DNA from 4 places in the Fictibacillus enclensis genome. Region 2 is predicted to be linked to each of the others. Evidence: riboswitches for the same ligand, from Rfam matches in the RefSeq annotation. Region 2 holds a riboswitch; each other region holds the start of a gene.
What was found. A riboswitch is a leader RNA that binds a small molecule or an ion and turns the genes downstream of it on or off. The one in region 2 is predicted to bind S-adenosylmethionine.
Positions count from the first base shown of each region.

Region 1: linked by a shared signal. The riboswitch ahead of QNH15_RS22030 (alpha/beta hydrolase family protein) and the one ahead of QNH15_RS25175 (LLM class flavin-dependent oxidoreductase) in region 2 are both predicted to bind S-adenosylmethionine.
Region 3: linked by a shared signal. The riboswitch ahead of QNH15_RS03885 (bifunctional homocysteine S-methyltransferase/methylenetetrahydrofolate reductase) and the one ahead of QNH15_RS25175 (LLM class flavin-dependent oxidoreductase) in region 2 are both predicted to bind S-adenosylmethionine.
Region 4: linked by a shared signal. The riboswitch ahead of QNH15_RS05760 (homoserine dehydrogenase) and the one ahead of QNH15_RS25175 (LLM class flavin-dependent oxidoreductase) in region 2 are both predicted to bind S-adenosylmethionine.

Region 1 covers NZ_CP126109.1:4,235,807-4,239,981, reverse strand. The annotation lists gene QNH15_RS22040 (putative protein N(5)-glutamine methyltransferase) at 1-767, shown strand, start outside; gene QNH15_RS22035 (thermonuclease family protein) at 795-1,565, opposite strand; gene QNH15_RS22030 (alpha/beta hydrolase family protein) at 1,682-2,491, opposite strand; SAM riboswitch class I at 2,623-2,729, opposite strand; gene QNH15_RS22025 (bile acid:sodium symporter family protein) at 2,952-3,926, shown strand.
Region 2 covers NZ_CP126109.1:4,892,600-4,896,774, reverse strand. The annotation lists gene prfA (peptide chain release factor 1) at 1-865, shown strand, start outside; gene prmC (peptide chain release factor N(5)-glutamine methyltransferase) at 867-1,745, shown strand; SAM riboswitch class I at 1,788-1,883, shown strand; gene QNH15_RS25175 (LLM class flavin-dependent oxidoreductase) at 1,966-3,018, shown strand; gene QNH15_RS25170 (ATP-grasp domain-containing protein) at 3,040-3,990, shown strand.
Region 3 covers NZ_CP126109.1:731,936-736,110, reverse strand. The annotation lists gene QNH15_RS03900 (spore germination protein) at 1-242, opposite strand, end outside; gene QNH15_RS03895 (spore germination protein) at 283-531, opposite strand; gene QNH15_RS03890 (MBL fold metallo-hydrolase) at 611-1,540, opposite strand; SAM riboswitch class I at 1,650-1,766, shown strand; gene QNH15_RS03885 (bifunctional homocysteine S-methyltransferase/methylenetetrahydrofolate reductase) at 1,862-3,709, shown strand; gene metH (methionine synthase) at 3,702-4,175, shown strand, end outside.
Region 4 covers NZ_CP126109.1:1,062,245-1,066,419, reverse strand. The annotation lists gene QNH15_RS05775 (M14 family metallopeptidase) at 1-415, opposite strand, end outside; gene QNH15_RS05770 (glutathione peroxidase) at 658-1,140, shown strand; gene yjcZ (sporulation protein YjcZ) at 1,324-1,551, shown strand; gene QNH15_RS05760 (homoserine dehydrogenase) at 1,608-2,843, opposite strand; SAM riboswitch class I at 2,941-3,048, opposite strand; SAM riboswitch class I at 3,144-3,253, opposite strand; gene QNH15_RS05755 (hypothetical protein) at 3,295-3,483, opposite strand; gene QNH15_RS05750 (HPr family phosphocarrier protein) at 3,579-3,830, opposite strand; gene QNH15_RS05745 (GNAT family N-acetyltransferase) at 4,006-4,175, opposite strand, start outside.

The DNA.
Region 1 (4,175 bases), 660 kb from region 2:
CTCGGCTGAGGGCTGCCGGCTGTGTTTACGCGGAAGAAGAAGCACGGCTTTTGCTCTCTGCTGCAGTGTCTCCCGAAGAACTGGACAGAATGACAGAAAAGCGAGCAGAGGGAGTGCCTCTTGAACATGTAATGGGTCATGCGGATTTTTGCGGATTTCGGATTGAGTTAGATTCTCATGTATTTGTTCCCCGCCGGCGTACCGAGTTTCTCGTACATCAGGCTGCGGAGATAATAAGGGCGGGAGATGCTGTGGTGGATCTTTGCTGCGGCTCTGGAGCGGTAGGGGCCGTACTTGCCGAGCTTATGCCTGGTATCAGGCTTTATGCAACTGACATTGATCCTGCAGCTGTAATATGCGCGCGCCGGAATGTTAGCAAGGCGGACGGGAAGGTTTTTGAAGGGGACTTATATGAGCCGCTGCCAAAAGTCTTGCTTGGAAGCGTCAATGTTCTTGTGGTAAACGCCCCTTACGTTCCTACGAATGCACTGTCATCTCTTCCGGCAGAAGCGCGTATGCATGAAGACCGGATAGCGCTGGATGGCGGCTTGGACGGACATGATATCCAGCGGAGGGCAGCGATTGAAGCAGGATCCTGGCTCGCACCTGGAGGAAGTCTGCTCATGGAAACAAGCTCCCGCCAATCAGCAGAAACATGGCGGATTTTTCAGGAGCAGGGCCTGAGTTCAACAGTGGTCTGTTCCTCAGAGCTCCAAGCAACAGTGGTTATTGGCACAAAGCAAAAAAGCCGGATCAGCGCGTTTTAGCTGATCTGGCTTTACCCGTCTGGCGTCTTATCTTTTTGCTTTTCGGTAACCGGCTTTTTGGGCTTCTGCCTCTGAGCAAAACATGACCTCGGCTTTTGTTACATCATAAGATTGGCCGCCGGGAACATGGTAGATCATCGACTGCTTATTGCCTTTTATGTTGCATTTTCCTTTGGGTTTCTCATTTGAAGGGGGATTGGCAGGCTGTTTGTTTTCATTAGAAGATGGGCTCTTGGAATTTTCATGAAAACCGTCCTTCTGGGCATAGTTCTCGATGGACCAGATGCCAATGCCTTTTTGCTGGGCTTTTTCCTGTGTGGCGCGGAACTGGTCTACATATTTTGTATTGGGCGGATACACATAAGCCACCCGGGCCAGTCCTTTTTCCAAAAGCAGCTGGTTAAAGTTTTGTTTGCCAATCCATATGTAAGCAAGCAGTCTTCCATACTTGTCACGTTCGGAAATATCCAGCTCAACGCCTACTTTTTTACCGGTTAACTGTGTTTTTGTAAATTTTGAACTCTCCGGACCGAATGGCTGAACACCAAGCCTTGGGTGTTTCGTTTCGGGAGTGTCCACGAGCAGCATACGGACACGTTCTGTTTTTCCATTCTTGAATTTAACATCGAGTGTATCTCCATCTACTACATATGTGACAGTTGCGGGTGTTCCTTTAATCGCAGCGCTCTGCCCATCGGGAATGCTGATCTCCTGAACCGGTGAGCATGCGGCAGCGAACACAGCTAGTAAACATACCATTGCTATACCGAGCAGCTTTTTAGGGGAATTTTTTTCCACGATCTTCGTTCTCTCCTCTATCTATGTATTGCCGATAATTTGTAAAATCACAAAAGCTATTATACTACGTTATTCACTCACAGAGTGTTTTTCAATAAAAAAAGCATCATGATCGATTAGATCGTGATGCGGTCTGTGGCTGACTGGCGGTTAAGCCAGTTCAATGTATTGGTAAGAAGTTCATTAAAATGATGGATAGAAGAAAAGGTATGATTCGCTCCTTTAATGAGCTTACATTCACTAGTTCCATGAATTCTATGGGAGCCGCTGTCATAGAACTGGGTGCAGTATACGCTTGGAATGTCTTTATCCTCTGTTCCATGGAGAAGTAAAATGTCACCTGTAAACTGTGCCAGCTCCTTCATGGGCTGGTAGGATTGAAGGGACTGGAGAAAATCAGCTTTTAATGAATATCCCAGATGATCAACATACCCTTTTGTCGTTAAACTTTGGCATTCGTCCTTTCCAACAATATTCACGATATCATGGTAGGGATTTCCTACCGAAGCCCAGAGAATCAGGTCTTTTACCCTCGGATCGACTGCCGCAGTCTGAACCGCCACGGCTCCTCCCAAACTATGGCCAAGGAGAATGATCTCCCTGGAATCGACGCAGGGCAGCTTTGAGGCATAATTAATAGCAGCCTGTGTCTGACTGATTAAATCTTGAAATGTATTTTCTCCATAGCTGCCTTCGCTTTCTCCACAGCCGGCATAGTCAAAACGCAAAACGACAAACTCGCTCGCGGAAAGCTGCTTGGCCGTTTTTACAAAGAGGCGGTCCACACCGATTCGGTTGCTTGTAAAACCGTGGCAGATGATGACAATCGGCAATTTGGCCTGGGGAATCCCTAAGGTGTGCCGCGGATAGTGAACGGTGGCGGTTAATTTGCAATCCTTCCATAGAAAACAACCTTGCTTTTCCATATGAACATCTCCTCAATCCTTTATAATTAACTAATCTTATCTTTTTAGTAGGAATTAAAGTAAATAAAAACCCCTTCTTATGTTTCCTGAAACATAAGAAGGGGTTGAATGAACGAATCACGTCAACACATTTCTTATCTTTCAAGCCAGCAGCTTGTTGAATGTGGCACAGTGCTCCTAAGGGAGTCTGTTGCCGAGGCTTCACAGGGTCAATTCCCTCCGCCTCTCTGGATAAGAAGTATAGAATTTTAATTTAATGTATGATATTTTTAATAGTTTGTCAATTGTATAAGATAAGTTGATTATAGAATATGAACCTTTTCAAAAAAAGGTATCAAAAATAATGCATTTGTCCCTTCCTTTTCTTCTGCAGTACATTAAAGTATGTTGGCATTAAATCTTTTATATTGTAAAATAATAACATAGTAGATTAATAGAATGATTAGGAAGAAGGTTGAGCGTGTTAGAAAAGATTAATCATCAGCTAGAGCGATTCATGCCACTCATTACCCCGGTCAGTGTACTCTTGGGCATGCTTTTGACACATGAGCTAAAAAACTTTCTGTTTCTCGTTCCGTGGATTTTTGCGTTTATGACATTTTCGGGCAGCCTTGGCTCAAACTTTACCCATTTACGCAATACGTTGTCTCGTCCTATCCCCATTTTTATTGGGTTGGCCATTCTGCACGTTATTATGCCCTTGTGGGCGTGGGCAGTGGGACACATTGCGTTTTCCACCGATCCTTACACCATTACCGGACTGGTGCTTGCTATGGTCATTCCGTGCGGAATCACAAGCAGCATGTGGGTTTCCATTTATAAAGGAAACAGCACCCTTGCGTTATCCATCATATTAATTGATACATTGTTATCGCCTCTTGTGGTTCCATACAGCCTTTCTCTCTTTGTCGGAGAGTCTGTAGCCATCGAGGAATGGCCGATGGTCAAGGACCTGCTGGTTATGATTGTCATTCCTTCCATTGTAGGCATGATCCTAAATCACAAGACGAAGGGAAACATCAAATTGACGTTGGGAAAACGGATCGCCCCTGTATCGAAAATTTGTATGGCAGTCGTAGTCGCGATTAATGCATCGGTGGCAGCTCCTTATCTGAAGCATGTGGATAAAAAGCTGGTGTGGATTGGAATCATTGTCTTTTTCATTGCAGCCAGCGGATATTTAGTGTCTTTTTTAGTCAGTATTTTGCTGAAATATAATAAAGAAACAATGGTTTCCATGGTTTTCTGCGGTGGAATGAGAAACATCAGTGCGGGTTCAGTAATTGCACTCACTTATTTTTCCCCGATGACAGCCGTACCTGTCGTGATCGGGATGCTGTTTCAGCAGATCCTTGCATCGGTCTATGGTTTTGTTTTGTCTAAACATTTTGGAAGACAGACCCAGCATCATAACAATGAAAGCACATCGGCATAAAAAAGGAGTCCCTAAGGCTCCTTTTTTGTCATTATTTTTCCTTTTTAACGGATAGGATGAAACGTACCAGCAGTGTTTCGAGCTGCTCATCCTTTATCTTTTTTCTGTTGAAATGCTGGTGAATGTGTTTTTTTAGCACTTCATTGCTCATCACCATTCTCCTTTCTTCTTTGTTTTACTGTTTTTTTCTTGTTTTTTTTAGTTAATCCCTGCCTGCTGTCGAAAGAAGGGGTAATATGTCTTACTTGA
Region 2 (4,175 bases):
TGCCGAAATGACGGCCATGGTGAAAGAAGAAATTTCCGAACTCGAAGAAAAAATTGAAGAATACACCCAGCAGCTAAAAATCTTGCTGCTTCCTAAAGACCCGAACGATGACAAAAACGTTATCGTTGAGGTTCGTGGGGCGGCCGGTGGAGACGAGGCTGCACTGTTTGCTGGGGATCTCTATAAAATGTACAGCCGTTATGCTGAAATGCAGGGCTGGAAAACAGAAGTAATCGAAGCAAGCTATACCGAGCTTGGCGGCTATAAAGAGATCATTTTCATGGTGAATGGAGATGGTGCCTATTCCAAGCTGAAATACGAAAATGGCGCACATCGTGTACAGCGTGTCCCTGCTACGGAATCCGGCGGGCGTATCCATACATCCACAGCCACGGTAGCGATTCTTCCGGAAGCAGAAGAAGTAGAAGTGGAGATTCATGAAAAAGATGTCCGCGTAGATACCTTTACTTCAAGCGGACCGGGGGGACAGTCTGTTAACACGACCCAGTCCGCCGTTCGTCTTACACATATTCCAACAGGAACCGTTGTGTCCTGTCAGGATGAAAAATCACAGATCAAGAATAAAGAAAAAGCGATGAAGGTTCTCCGTGCCCGTGTGTACGATAAAATTCAGCAGGAAAAACAAAAGGAATATGATGAAAACCGAAAGTCTGCCGTGGGAACGGGAGACCGTTCAGAGCGAATCCGCACCTACAATTTCCCGCAAAACCGTGTAACCGACCACCGAATCGGACTGACTCTTCAAAAATTGGACCAGATCTTGCTCGGCAAGCTGGATGAGTTTATTGATGCTCTCATTACAGAAGACCAGACCAGCTTGATGAAGGCTCAGACGGAAGCGTAAAATGGAAAATAGGAAACGGCATGAAGCCCTGAACTGGGCTTCATCTTTTTTAAAAGAAAAGAAACGCGAACCAGAAGCGGGAGAACTGCTGCTGCGCCATGTGCTCGGTGATCTCAGCCGGACCGAGCTGCTCATGGGATTGAATGATCCCATGACAGAGGCTCAGCGAGCATCATTTGAAGCAGCGGTAAAACAACATGGTGAAGGTGTGCCTGTCCAGTATATTACGGGCTATGAAGAGTTTTACGGACGCAGGTTCATCGTAAACCGGGAAGTCCTCATTCCAAGGCCCGAAACCGAAGAACTTGTATATGAAGTACTCAAGCGTGCAGAAACACGGTTTGGGGATCAAAAGGAGATTCAGACCATCGATGTTGGCACAGGCAGTGGGGCGATTGCGATCACTTTAGCATTGGAAAATCGGAGCCTCTCTGTGTCCTCGGTTGATATTGCCGCAGAATCGATTGAAGTGGCAAAAGAAAACAGCCGGCGTTTGGGCGCGGACGTCCGTTTCCTTCATGGGGACCTCCTGCAGCCGTGGATCGAAAAAGGCGAAAAGGCGGACATTGTTGTCTCCAATCCCCCTTACATTCCTGACTGGGAAATAGAGGGGCTTGAAACGATCGTTAAGGATCAGGAACCGATGAGGGCGCTCAGCGGCGGCCAGGACGGTTATGTTTTTTACAGAAGGTTTATGGAGGAATTGCCACAAGTGCTGAAGCCAAAAGCGATTGTTGCTTTTGAAGTCGGCCATGACCAGGGCCAGACGGTAGCGGAGATGCTGCGAATTACCTTCCCGGGAGCCGACGTGGTCACTGTGCGGGACATCAGCCAAAAGGAACGCATGGTTATTGCAGAAATTGGGTTTTCAAAATATTGACGCAAGTCCTACTTTTGTTGTAGGATTACTATAATAAAATAAATCTTATCCAGAGTGGTGGAGGGACTGGCCCTATGAAACCCGGCAACCCGTTTGAAGGTGCTAAATCCAGCAGGAACACATCCTGAAAGATAAGATTGAAGCGGCGGAAACTTCTTCTTATCTAAGAAGAAGTTTTTTTGTGTTTTTTTCGTTTTAATAAAGCAGAGGAGAGAAAGAGATGAGATTTGGATTTTGGCTACCCATATTCGGCGGCTGGCTTAGAAACGTGGAAGACGAAAATATGCCTCCGACCTTTGATTATGCAAAACAAGTGATTCAGTCGGCGGAAAAATGGGGATACGATACTACACTGATTGCGGAGCTTTATCTGAATGATATAAAAGGACCGGAACAGGACGCGTTAGAAGCATGGACAACGGCGGCCGGTCTGGCTGCAGTTACAGAAAAGATTGAAATCATGACCGCGGTTCGCCCCGGATTCCATAACCCGGCGGTTACTGCCAAAATGGCTGCCAACATTGATCAGATCAGCGGCGGAAGATTTACCTTGAATGTGGTTTCTGCCTGGTGGGAAGAAGAGGCGAAGCAGTATGGCGGCGTCTTTACCGCCCATGATGAGCGCTATGAACGAACACAGGAGTTCATCGATGTCCTAAAAGGCCTTTGGACTGAAGAAACCTTTAATTATAAAGGGAAGTACTATGAGCTTGCCAAAACAAAACTGTCGCCTAAACCGGTGCAACGGCCTAATCCTGTCCTCTATGCCGGCGGTGAGAGCGAACGTGGAAAACAGGTTATCTCTTCTTCCTGTGATGCCTATGTCATGCATGGGGGCACTGTTGAGGAGATCCATACCAAGATTACAGATATGAAAAACCGTAGAGCCCAGACGGAAAAAGAGGCCTTGTCTTCGTTTGGAATGGCCGCTTACGTCATCTGCAGGGATACCGAGGAAGAAGCACAGGCAGAGCTCGAGCGAATCACGGATGTGAAAGAAACGAGCGGCTATGCAGGCTTTAAGGATTTTACAAGCAAGTCTCAGCTTGAGCAGCAGATTCAGCTGCAGGATTATTCTGTTTCCAACCGGGGTCTGCGCCCGAACCTGATCGGAACGCCTGAGCAAATCGCGAAGCGGATTGTTGAATATGAAGAAGCCGGACTAAAGCTTTTGCTGCTTCAGTTCTCACCACAGCTGGAGGAAATGGAGCGATTTTCAAAGCAAGTCATGCCGTTAGTGGAAAAATACAACCAGGAAAAGGCGTTAAGCTAGAAGAGAAGAGGAGAGATGAAATTGAAAAAAGTATACATCATTCACGAAAACGATGAATGGACCAACCATTTAATTAAGCGGCTGGACGAGTTAGAAGTACCATACGAAACCTGGCATCTGGATCAGGGCACGGTTAACCTGTCCGAAACACCTCCTGAAGGCATTTTTTACAGCCGCATGAGCGCTTCCTCCCATACACGGGGACACCGTTACGCTCCTGAACTTGCTGCCAGTGTGATTGCCTGGCTCGAGCGCCATGGCAGAAAAGTGCTGAACGGCAGCCGTGCTCTGCAGCTGGAGGTCAGCAAAGTGGCACAGTATCTCGAATTGGAAGCGCATGGAGTGAAAACACCGAAAACCATTGCAGCTGCAGGCAAGGAACAAATTTTGCAGGCGGCGGAACAATTCAGCGGCCAGCCGTTCATTACGAAGCACAACCGTGCAGGAAAGGGACTCGGTGTACAGCTTTTTCATTCCTATCAGGGATTGAAGGATTATGTACTTGGCCCGGATTTCGAGGAGCCGGTTGATGGTATTACGCTTATTCAGCAATACATCGAGTCACCGGAGTCCTACATCACACGATGCGAGTTTGTTGGCGGAAAGTTTGTATATGCGGTACGGGTAGATACGTCTGAAGGATTTGAACTCTGTCCGGCAGATGCCTGCCAGATTGGGGACTTGTTCTGCCCGGTTGGAGAAGAAGCTCCAGCTAAACCAAAGTTTCAGATTCAGCAGGACTTCGCGGAAAGCATTATTGATAAATATGAACAGGTACTGGCAGATAACAACATCCAGGTGGCCGGTATTGAATTTATTAAAGACGCAGACGGTACGATTTATACGTATGACATCAATACGAATACCAACTATAATTCGGACGCTGAAGCGGCAGCAGGAAAATATGGAATGCTCGAGCTTGCCAAATTCTTAAAAAGTGAATTGAATCAAGTAAACCCGGTCCTTGTTTAAGGACAACATAAAGAGCCTCCCGCTAAGCGGGAGGCTCTTCGTTTTCATCATCTACATGAAAAAGGGGGTGATAGGGATGTCTTTACTATAGCAGACCCGGTCTTTAAGAAAGGAATTATGTGACCTTTTTGATATGTTTAAGAAATTTGTGACATCCACATCCCGTTATTTGTCACTTTTTTTCG
Region 3 (4,175 bases), 930 kb from region 2:
TACGGCTGGGCGACGATTGGAGCGGATGGATTCGCGATTTGATCCTGGTCGCTGATATCCGGATCGATATTACTGTTTACCATGAAACCGGTGGAAGGTGAAAAGTCACCCAAAGAAACCGTGGAACCGACGGATTTCGTGTTGGCTGTATGACTGTTATGCACTGTTGGACCAATGTCAATGTTACCGTTCATGGTCACACCGTTCGTCTTAATGTTAAAGATGTTAAAGAGGTAGGGCATAAAGTGGCCTCCCTTCATTGAGTAATGACTGGCTTATCGGTTACGTATGGTTTTGGCTCGTAAACGCTGCATCTGTGTTTGCAAATTCATTTTGATCGTGAACATCCGGGTCAAATACCATGTTTTTCATTACCGCATCAGCCGGGGAATGGTCACCTACAGAACTGTTGTCCCCTGTCGATTTGGTATTGGCTGTATGGCTGTTATGGAATGTGGATCCCAAATTCAATGAACTGTTGCTCGCCAGGCTGTTTATTTTTAAATAATAGATATTTACCATGCACCCCATTGCTATCTCCACCTTTAAAAGTGTTAGTGTAGTGTATGATAAATGTCCCTTAAAGGTGAAAACCCCAGAATCTCCCGAGTTACGAAACCGGCTGCTTCCAAAGCGTCTCCCCAAGCGACAAAACCTTCAACCTCGCCTCATCAAGGCTCTGTTTCTCCCACTCTTTTTCAAGCCGCCGAAGGGCTTCCGGTCCGGTATCGTCCGCCAGACGGTAGGCGCCGTAATGCATGGGAATAAAGAGAGAAGCGCCTGTTTCCAGAAACGCTTTAACCGCATCTTCCGGGTTGATATGGGATACCTTCATAAACCATTCCGGTTCATATGCACCGATCGGCATAAGCACCGTATCCGGCTTCAAACGTTCTCCAATCTGCCGAAATCCACGAAAATAACCGGTATCCCCGGCAAAATAAACGCTTTCGCCCGTTTTCAGGTCTTGGATTACCCAGCCTCCCCAATGGGAGGTGTTCATGTCAAAAACGCTCCTGCGCGTCCAGTGCTGGGCAGGAACAAACATAATCTTCAGGCCCCTGTCCACAAACTCCTCCCACCAGTTGGCCTCTGTTACTGCCTGATACCCTTTTTTCCGAAACAAACCTTTAAGTCCGGCAGGCACATAAAAAGAGATTTTTCCTTTTAGCTGTTTGATGCTGTTGAAATCAAGATGGTCATAATGTCCGTGGGAGATAAGAACAAGATCGATTTCCGGCAGCTGCCCGGTGGACAACCCAGGGGCTGTGAGCCGCTTTTGCAATCCCATTTTTGGAGCCCATACAGGGTCTGTCAGGATATTCAGTCCGCCCACCTGCAAAAGAAAGGTTGAATGGCCAATCCATGTAATCGAGTGTTTGCTGCGGTTTTCTTTTAATCTCTGACGCTCTTTATTCGTGCTCTGCTGAATTTGTTGGGTCAAATCCTTTTTATTGCTTCGTCTTTCCCGCTGCCAGCGGAGTAAGTCTTTAAATGTATGTGTATTTTCAATGTCGTCAAGGTTGGCGAACTTCTTCATCGTCCGGATTCCTCCTGTTTGATACGATCCTGGCAAGATTGTAAAAAGCTATTGAAATGTTCTAATAATTATTGTAAGGTATAAAGAACTAATTTTATAGCAATTTGGTTTCTTATCCAGAGAGGTTAAGGGAATGGCCCGTTGACACCTCAGCAACCTTCAGCGATTACGAGCTGAAAAGGTGCTAAGTCCAACAAGTTCGATTGCAGAACTTGAAAGATAAGAAGAATGACATCGAATGTTCAAAGTCTTCTTCTTTAAGAAGGCTTTTTTTATTTTTTTGGGCCACTGGAAGATACCGAACCAACAGGAGGACTCATAATGGGATTATTGAAAGACCTAGAAAGCAAGATTCTGATCGCTGACGGAGCCATGGGAACGCTGCTGTATTCCTATGGAACCGACTGCTGTTTCGAGCAGCTGAATCTGTCTCACCCTGAACAGATCCAGTCGATTCACCAGGCTTATATTCAGGCCGGGGCAAATGTGATCCAGACCAATACGTACAGCGCCAACTATATTAAGCTGCAGCGGTACGGACTGGAGGAGCAGGTAAAAGAATTAAACAGCGCAGCCGTTTCTCTTGCAAAAAAAGCAGCCGGCGGCAATGCGTACGTGCTTGGAACCATTGGGGGTATACGGGGAACCGGCCCCAGTTCTTTGTCTCTTGAAGAAATAAAAAGAAGCTTCAGGGAGCAGCTGTACTGCCTTCTCCTTGAGGGTGTAGACGGGCTTCTTCTGGAAACCTTCTATGATCTGGAGGAACTGGAGGCCGTACTTAAAATCGCCCGAAGCCAGACCGATCTGCCGATCATATCACAGATTTCCCTCCAGGAGGTAGGCATCTTAAACGACAGAACCCCGGTGAATACAGCGATCAAGCGGCTGGAAGAGTTGGGATCCGATGTCGTCGGGCTCAATTGCCGGCTCGGCCCTTTCCACATGATCAAAACCCTGGAGGAAGTAGAAATTCCAAAGCATGCTTTTCTTTCCGCCTATCCCAATGCGAGCCTTCCTTCCTATGCGGATGGCAAGTTTCAATATGAAGGCGATGCGGAGTATTTTAAAAACAGTGCTTCTCTTTTCAGAAATCAGGGTGTCCGTCTGCTTGGCGGCTGCTGTGGAACCACACCGGCCCACATAGAGGCCTTCGCAAAGGAACTGAACGGTCTCTCACCTGTTACCGAAAAAAATGTTCGGCAGCGGCCAGAGCCGATTGCTGTTGCATCATCCGGGCAAAAGCCTCAAATCTCTTTGCCGGAAATACTGCAGGAACGCCGATCGGTCATTGTGGAGCTCGACCCTCCCCGAAAACTGGATACGACGCGATTTTTCGAAGGCGCCAAAGCCCTCAAGGAAGCAGGCGCAGATGCGATTACGCTGGCAGACAACTCTTTGGCATCGCCAAGAATTTGCAACACCTCTCTGTCATCTCTTGCAAAAGCGCAGACCGGTGCCCAGCCCATCGTCCACCTGGCCTGCCGTGACCGGAACATCATCGGTTTGCAGTCCCATTTGATGGGCCTTCACACGCTTGGTCTTCATGACATTCTGGCCATTACCGGTGATCCCGCAAAAGTGGGTGATTTTCCGGGTGCCTCCAGCGTCTATGATGTAACATCGATCGAGTTGATCAAAATGATCAAGCAGTTTAACGAAGGGGTCTCCCTCTCCGGTAAAGACCTCGGAGAGAAAACACATTTTACCGTGGGAGCGGCCTTTAATCCGAATGTGAAAGCACTCGACCGTGCTGTCCAGCGCGCAGAGAAGAAAATAGAAGCCGGTGCAGACTACTTTATCAGCCAGCCTGTTTATTCCGAGGAAAAACTGTTGCAGTTCCATGAGGCGGTAAAAGACCTCCCTGTTCCGGTCTATGTGGGCATTATGCCGCTGACTTCAAGCCGCAATGCCGATTTCCTTCACTATGAAGTGCCCGGCATCAAGCTGAGCGATGAAGTAAGGAACCGGATGGCGGAATTCAAGGATGATCCGTTAGCCGCGGCTCGTGAAGGACTGGCGATTTCAAAGTCATTAATTGATGCAGCCACGGAACTCTTCAATGGCATCTACCTGATCACACCGTTTATGCGCTATGAACTAACCGTTGAATTGACGCAATATGCATATAATATTGCTCCCCAAATCGTAAGGAGGATACAAAATGTCTAACATCACCCTTGAACAACAGCTAAAGAAGAAAATACTGATTATGGACGGGGCGATGGGCACCATTCTCCAGCAAGCCAACCTGACAGCAGACGACTTTGGCGGCGAAGAGCTTGAAGGCTGTAACGAAAATCTGAATTTCACCCGTCCGGATGTGATTCTCGATGTACACCTTCAATATTTGAAAGCCGGAGCCGACATCATTGAAACCAATACGTTCGGAGCTACAGACATCGTCCTTGATGAATATGGCCTCGGATACAAAGCCTACGAAACGAATAAAGTGGCAGCAGAAATTGCACGACAGGCTGTTGAGCAGATCTCGACTCCTGAGTGGCCGCGCTTTGTGGCGGGTTCCATGGGCCCGACTACAAAGACGTTAAGTGTGACTGGCGGAGCCACCTTCGAAGGGCTTACGGCCTCTTATGAGGAGCAGGCACGCGGTCTGATCGACGGAGGAGCAGACTTG
Region 4 (4,175 bases), 1.3 Mb from region 2:
TAAAATAGTTGGCTCGTAAAATGGTAACCTTGTCCTTGGCTGCTGCCAGGTCTTTTTCCTGCTGTACCGTAAATTGGCGCTCCTGCCTCAAGGTTTGAATTTCATGCTGGGTGGAAATAACATCCGTCTTGTACCCTCTTAATTGCAAAATTTCCATCTCTTCTTTGGTCAGGATAGCGTCAGCTTCCATTCCCTGGCCTGCATGCTGGTCAAGGTTTTCCGTAAGATCCATTCCATAGCTTAGTAGTTTGTCCAGGTCCGCACGGTTCTTCAGATGGATTTTTACCAGCATGGCTTCATTCTTTGCCGTTGTGGAAGGGCTGGCCGCATGGACGGAAGCTAGCGGCAAAGGCAGCAGAATGGCAGCAGCCATCGACACAGCTATGAGCTTTTTCTTTGTCTTTCGACTTTTCAATTTTATCGCCTCCAATAATCGACTGTTATGCAAAATATGTAAGTTAGTTACAGTATAAGGTGAATTGAAGGAATATTTTGTCTTTTATTGTTTGTTGACCATAAAATGATTCCATGTAACTAAATAGCAACCCTGGTCCCATGCTATTAGTCCCTGAAAAAGAAAGCGTTTTATTTTCTTTTCGGCCATAAAACTACTAAACTATTACTATGAATGTTAATACGTACATATGGGAGGATGCTATGTCTGTTTACGAATATCATGCGAAGACAATCATGGGCGAGGAAAAATCACTTCAGGAGTATGAAGGTAAGGTATTGCTTATCGTCAATACAGCCAGTAAGTGCGGATTTACTCCGCAATATAAGGAACTTCAGGCGCTTTACGATGAATTCAAAGATCAGGGTCTTGAGATCCTGGGGTTCCCATGCAACCAGTTTGCTGGCCAGGAACCTGGAAATGAAGAGGAAATCCAGGAATTTTGCCAGTTGAATTACGGAGTGGCCTTCCCGATGTTTGCCAAGGTGGATGTAAAAGGCGATCATGCACACCCTCTCTTTACCTACTTAACCAGTGAAGCACCCGGGATTTTAGGATCAAAGGCAATTAAATGGAACTTCACCAAATTCCTGGTGAACAAACAAGGAGCAGTCGTATCCCGCCATTCTCCTCAAACCTCACCGAAGGATATGAAAAAAGAAATAGAAGCACTGCTCGCGCAGTAATCAGCACGCACGCTTTTGGTTTCCCCTAAAGCGTGCGTTTTTCATTGCACGGTAATTAGGCTTGCCAACAAGGCAAACGTCCAGACCGAGTGATGCCTCCTACATATACTGTATCGAGAATGTTGGAATTGGATATTAAAGGAGGAATTTTAAATGTATGCAAACTCACCGATTAATGCACCAATGAACGCTCCGTTAAACGTACCTGTGTCAACGGCTTCTTATGGGTATGGTTATGGCGGCGGATGCGGCGGCGGTTACGGTTATGGCGGCGGTTACGGCGGTTACGGTTATGGAGGCGGAAGAGGATTTGCGATCATCATCGTATTGTTCATCCTCTTGATCATCATCGGCTGTTCATGCTGGGCCGGTCACGGCCACGGCGGCTGTGAAAGCAGCAGCAGCTGCTAATCGTTCAAGCAGCAAAAAAGATCCAGGCGGTTGTCCGCCTGGATCTTTTTATTTTTTTATAATAGAACTTCCTCTGCAACCTCGCTTGCAGCCGAGAGTCTCACAGGATAAATGCTCGTAAACGGCAAAGGACTTACAGGCAAGTCTCCAGCGTAAAGGAATGCAATGAGGGAGGCTTCCGGCAGAGAAACCGTATCGAGTACTGCTCCTTGAAGCTGCAGTGCAGAAATTGTTTCTCCCGAAATGTGCTCTTTTTCACCAATCAGAAGATAGGTCGTTCCCTCTTTGGCCTGTTTTCTTTGAACGACTTCTGAGACTGTCGGTTTGTCCTGATAAACACTGCCCGTCTCATACAGGGATAAAAAATCTTCGACGATGGCACTTGCTGTTGCTTCAGCCCCGGCACCGGGTCCCTGTAAGGTTAAACAGCCAAGAAGATCCGTCTGAATGCGGACGGCATTGTCCACTCCTTCCACTCCATAAAGCGGGTGTTCACTGTCTACCAACACCGGTTTCACCTTCAGCTCGAGACTGTCATCCAGGAGCACCAGATGTTTTAGGCGAAGTCCAAGCTGTTCTGCGAGCTGTATTTCCTCAAGACGCACATTTCCAATTCCCTTTACCTCGGCTTCCTCCCATATAGGCTGTTCACCATAAATCCACTTACTCAGCACCATGGCTTTATAAAAAGCATCCAGCCCTTCAATATCATTCGTCGGGTCAGGTTCTGCATACCCCTTTTGCTGGGCGAGTTCCAGAGCTTCCGGAAACGTAGATCCAGTTGTTCTCATGTGCGAGAGAATAAAATTGGACGTTCCATTCAATATTCCCTCCACGTGCTGTACTTTATTGATTCGCAAAAGCTCCCTCAGTGTCCTTAACACCGGGATGCCGCCGCCTACACTTGCTTCATATACAAAGCGTGCTCCTCTTGCTTTCGCAAGGCTTGTTAGCTCTTCCCCATGACGGGCAATCAGGTCTTTGTTGGCGGAAATTACATGGCACCCTGCTTCCAGTGACCGGGTAATGTACGTTTTGGCCGGTTCAATTCCCCCGATGGCTTCAATGACCACATCCGGCGCCTCCTTACCCAGAATTTTTTCAAACTCTGAGTATAATGGCGCTTTCTGAAAGTCGGACCTCGGTTTTGCCGGATTTTTAATCAATATTCCTGACAGACGAATCTTTTTTCCCAGCAACTGTTCAATATCAGGTTTTCTTTTTAACAATGAGGAATATACCCCGGTTCCCACAGTTCCCAGTCCCAGCAATGCAATTTTAATTTCACTCAATGATATCTCTCCCTTTGTTTGATTGGATAAGCTTACCTCTCGAGAATAGCTCCGAAATGAAAAAAGCCCCCTTCCTAAGAAGAGGGCGTCCGGCCTCCTCTTATCATCCAGGATTTCTCCTGCAGGTAGTAGCACCTTTTCAGGCAATATGCCTGAAGGTTGCCGGGCTTCATAGGGCCTTTCCCTCCGCCGCTCTGGATAAGAGTACATATGAGATTGAAACATGTTATGTAGCAAATGACTTTTTTAGTACTAAAAAACTCCCTTATCGATGATAAGAGAGTTACATTCCGGTTTCATCTCTTATCGCTCAAAGTTGTACCTTTGAAGGACTTGGCACCTTTTCAGACAATCTGCCTGAAGGTTGCCGGGTTTCATCGGGCCTTTCCCTCCACCGCTCTGGATAAGCTTTTTTAAATTAGTCTTACTTTATCATGGAGGAAGAAGAGCGTCAACCGCTCCTGGACCTATTTTTCCGTTCAAGATAAAACATGATCAGCAGTGAAGGCACCAGAGCCATGATAAAGGATTTGGTGATTACCGTTCCACTGAAACTTTCACTCGCAGCGATATGAAAAGCAAAATCTGTAAAAGTGATGGCCAAAGCCATTAAAACGGTCCCAGGAATTACGTTTTTCATAACAAATCCTCCTGTCGAGCGAAATTGAGTTACCACCAGTTTACAAAATCCGTGTGGTAAAATCCACTGTTCCAGGAATTTTCAGGCACATAAGGCTACACTAATTTTCCTGCACAAATCTGACGTATTCCTTCAAGGGCATCCTGCTGATCCTGTCCTTGCGCTGTTATACAGCACAAGCCAGCCATGCCTGAGAGTTTACTCATGCTTAACATGCTTTTGGCATTCATCTGGCAGTTATCGAATTCGAAATAGATTTGACACTCTTCAAATTCGTTCGCTTTATGAACAAGCTTTGATATTGTTCTGGAATTCATTTTTTCCTGCAAAAAGCAGTATGTCTTCATACCTTTCCACTCCTATTCCTTATCCCTGCCATTTTAACCCGCAATGATTAAGCACATATTAAGGCAGTTTAACTTTTTTTCATACCAATGAAGATATGCACGCCTGACCATCAATATGTGGATAATGGGCAGTTTAGGAAAAAAGGAGGAGCATCAGAAGGGTTAAAATTGTTTTTCAAAAATATGTATTTTTTTCCTCGTTTTCTTTAATTTCGATTTCTCTGAAGCCCATTCTGCTCCAAAAGCTGAACGCAGGAGCATTACCCGTTAAGATTCCGAGCCGCAATACGGGGTGCTTCATCTTTCTTAACTCATTTTCGCATTCCGTATAAAGCTTTTTTGCCA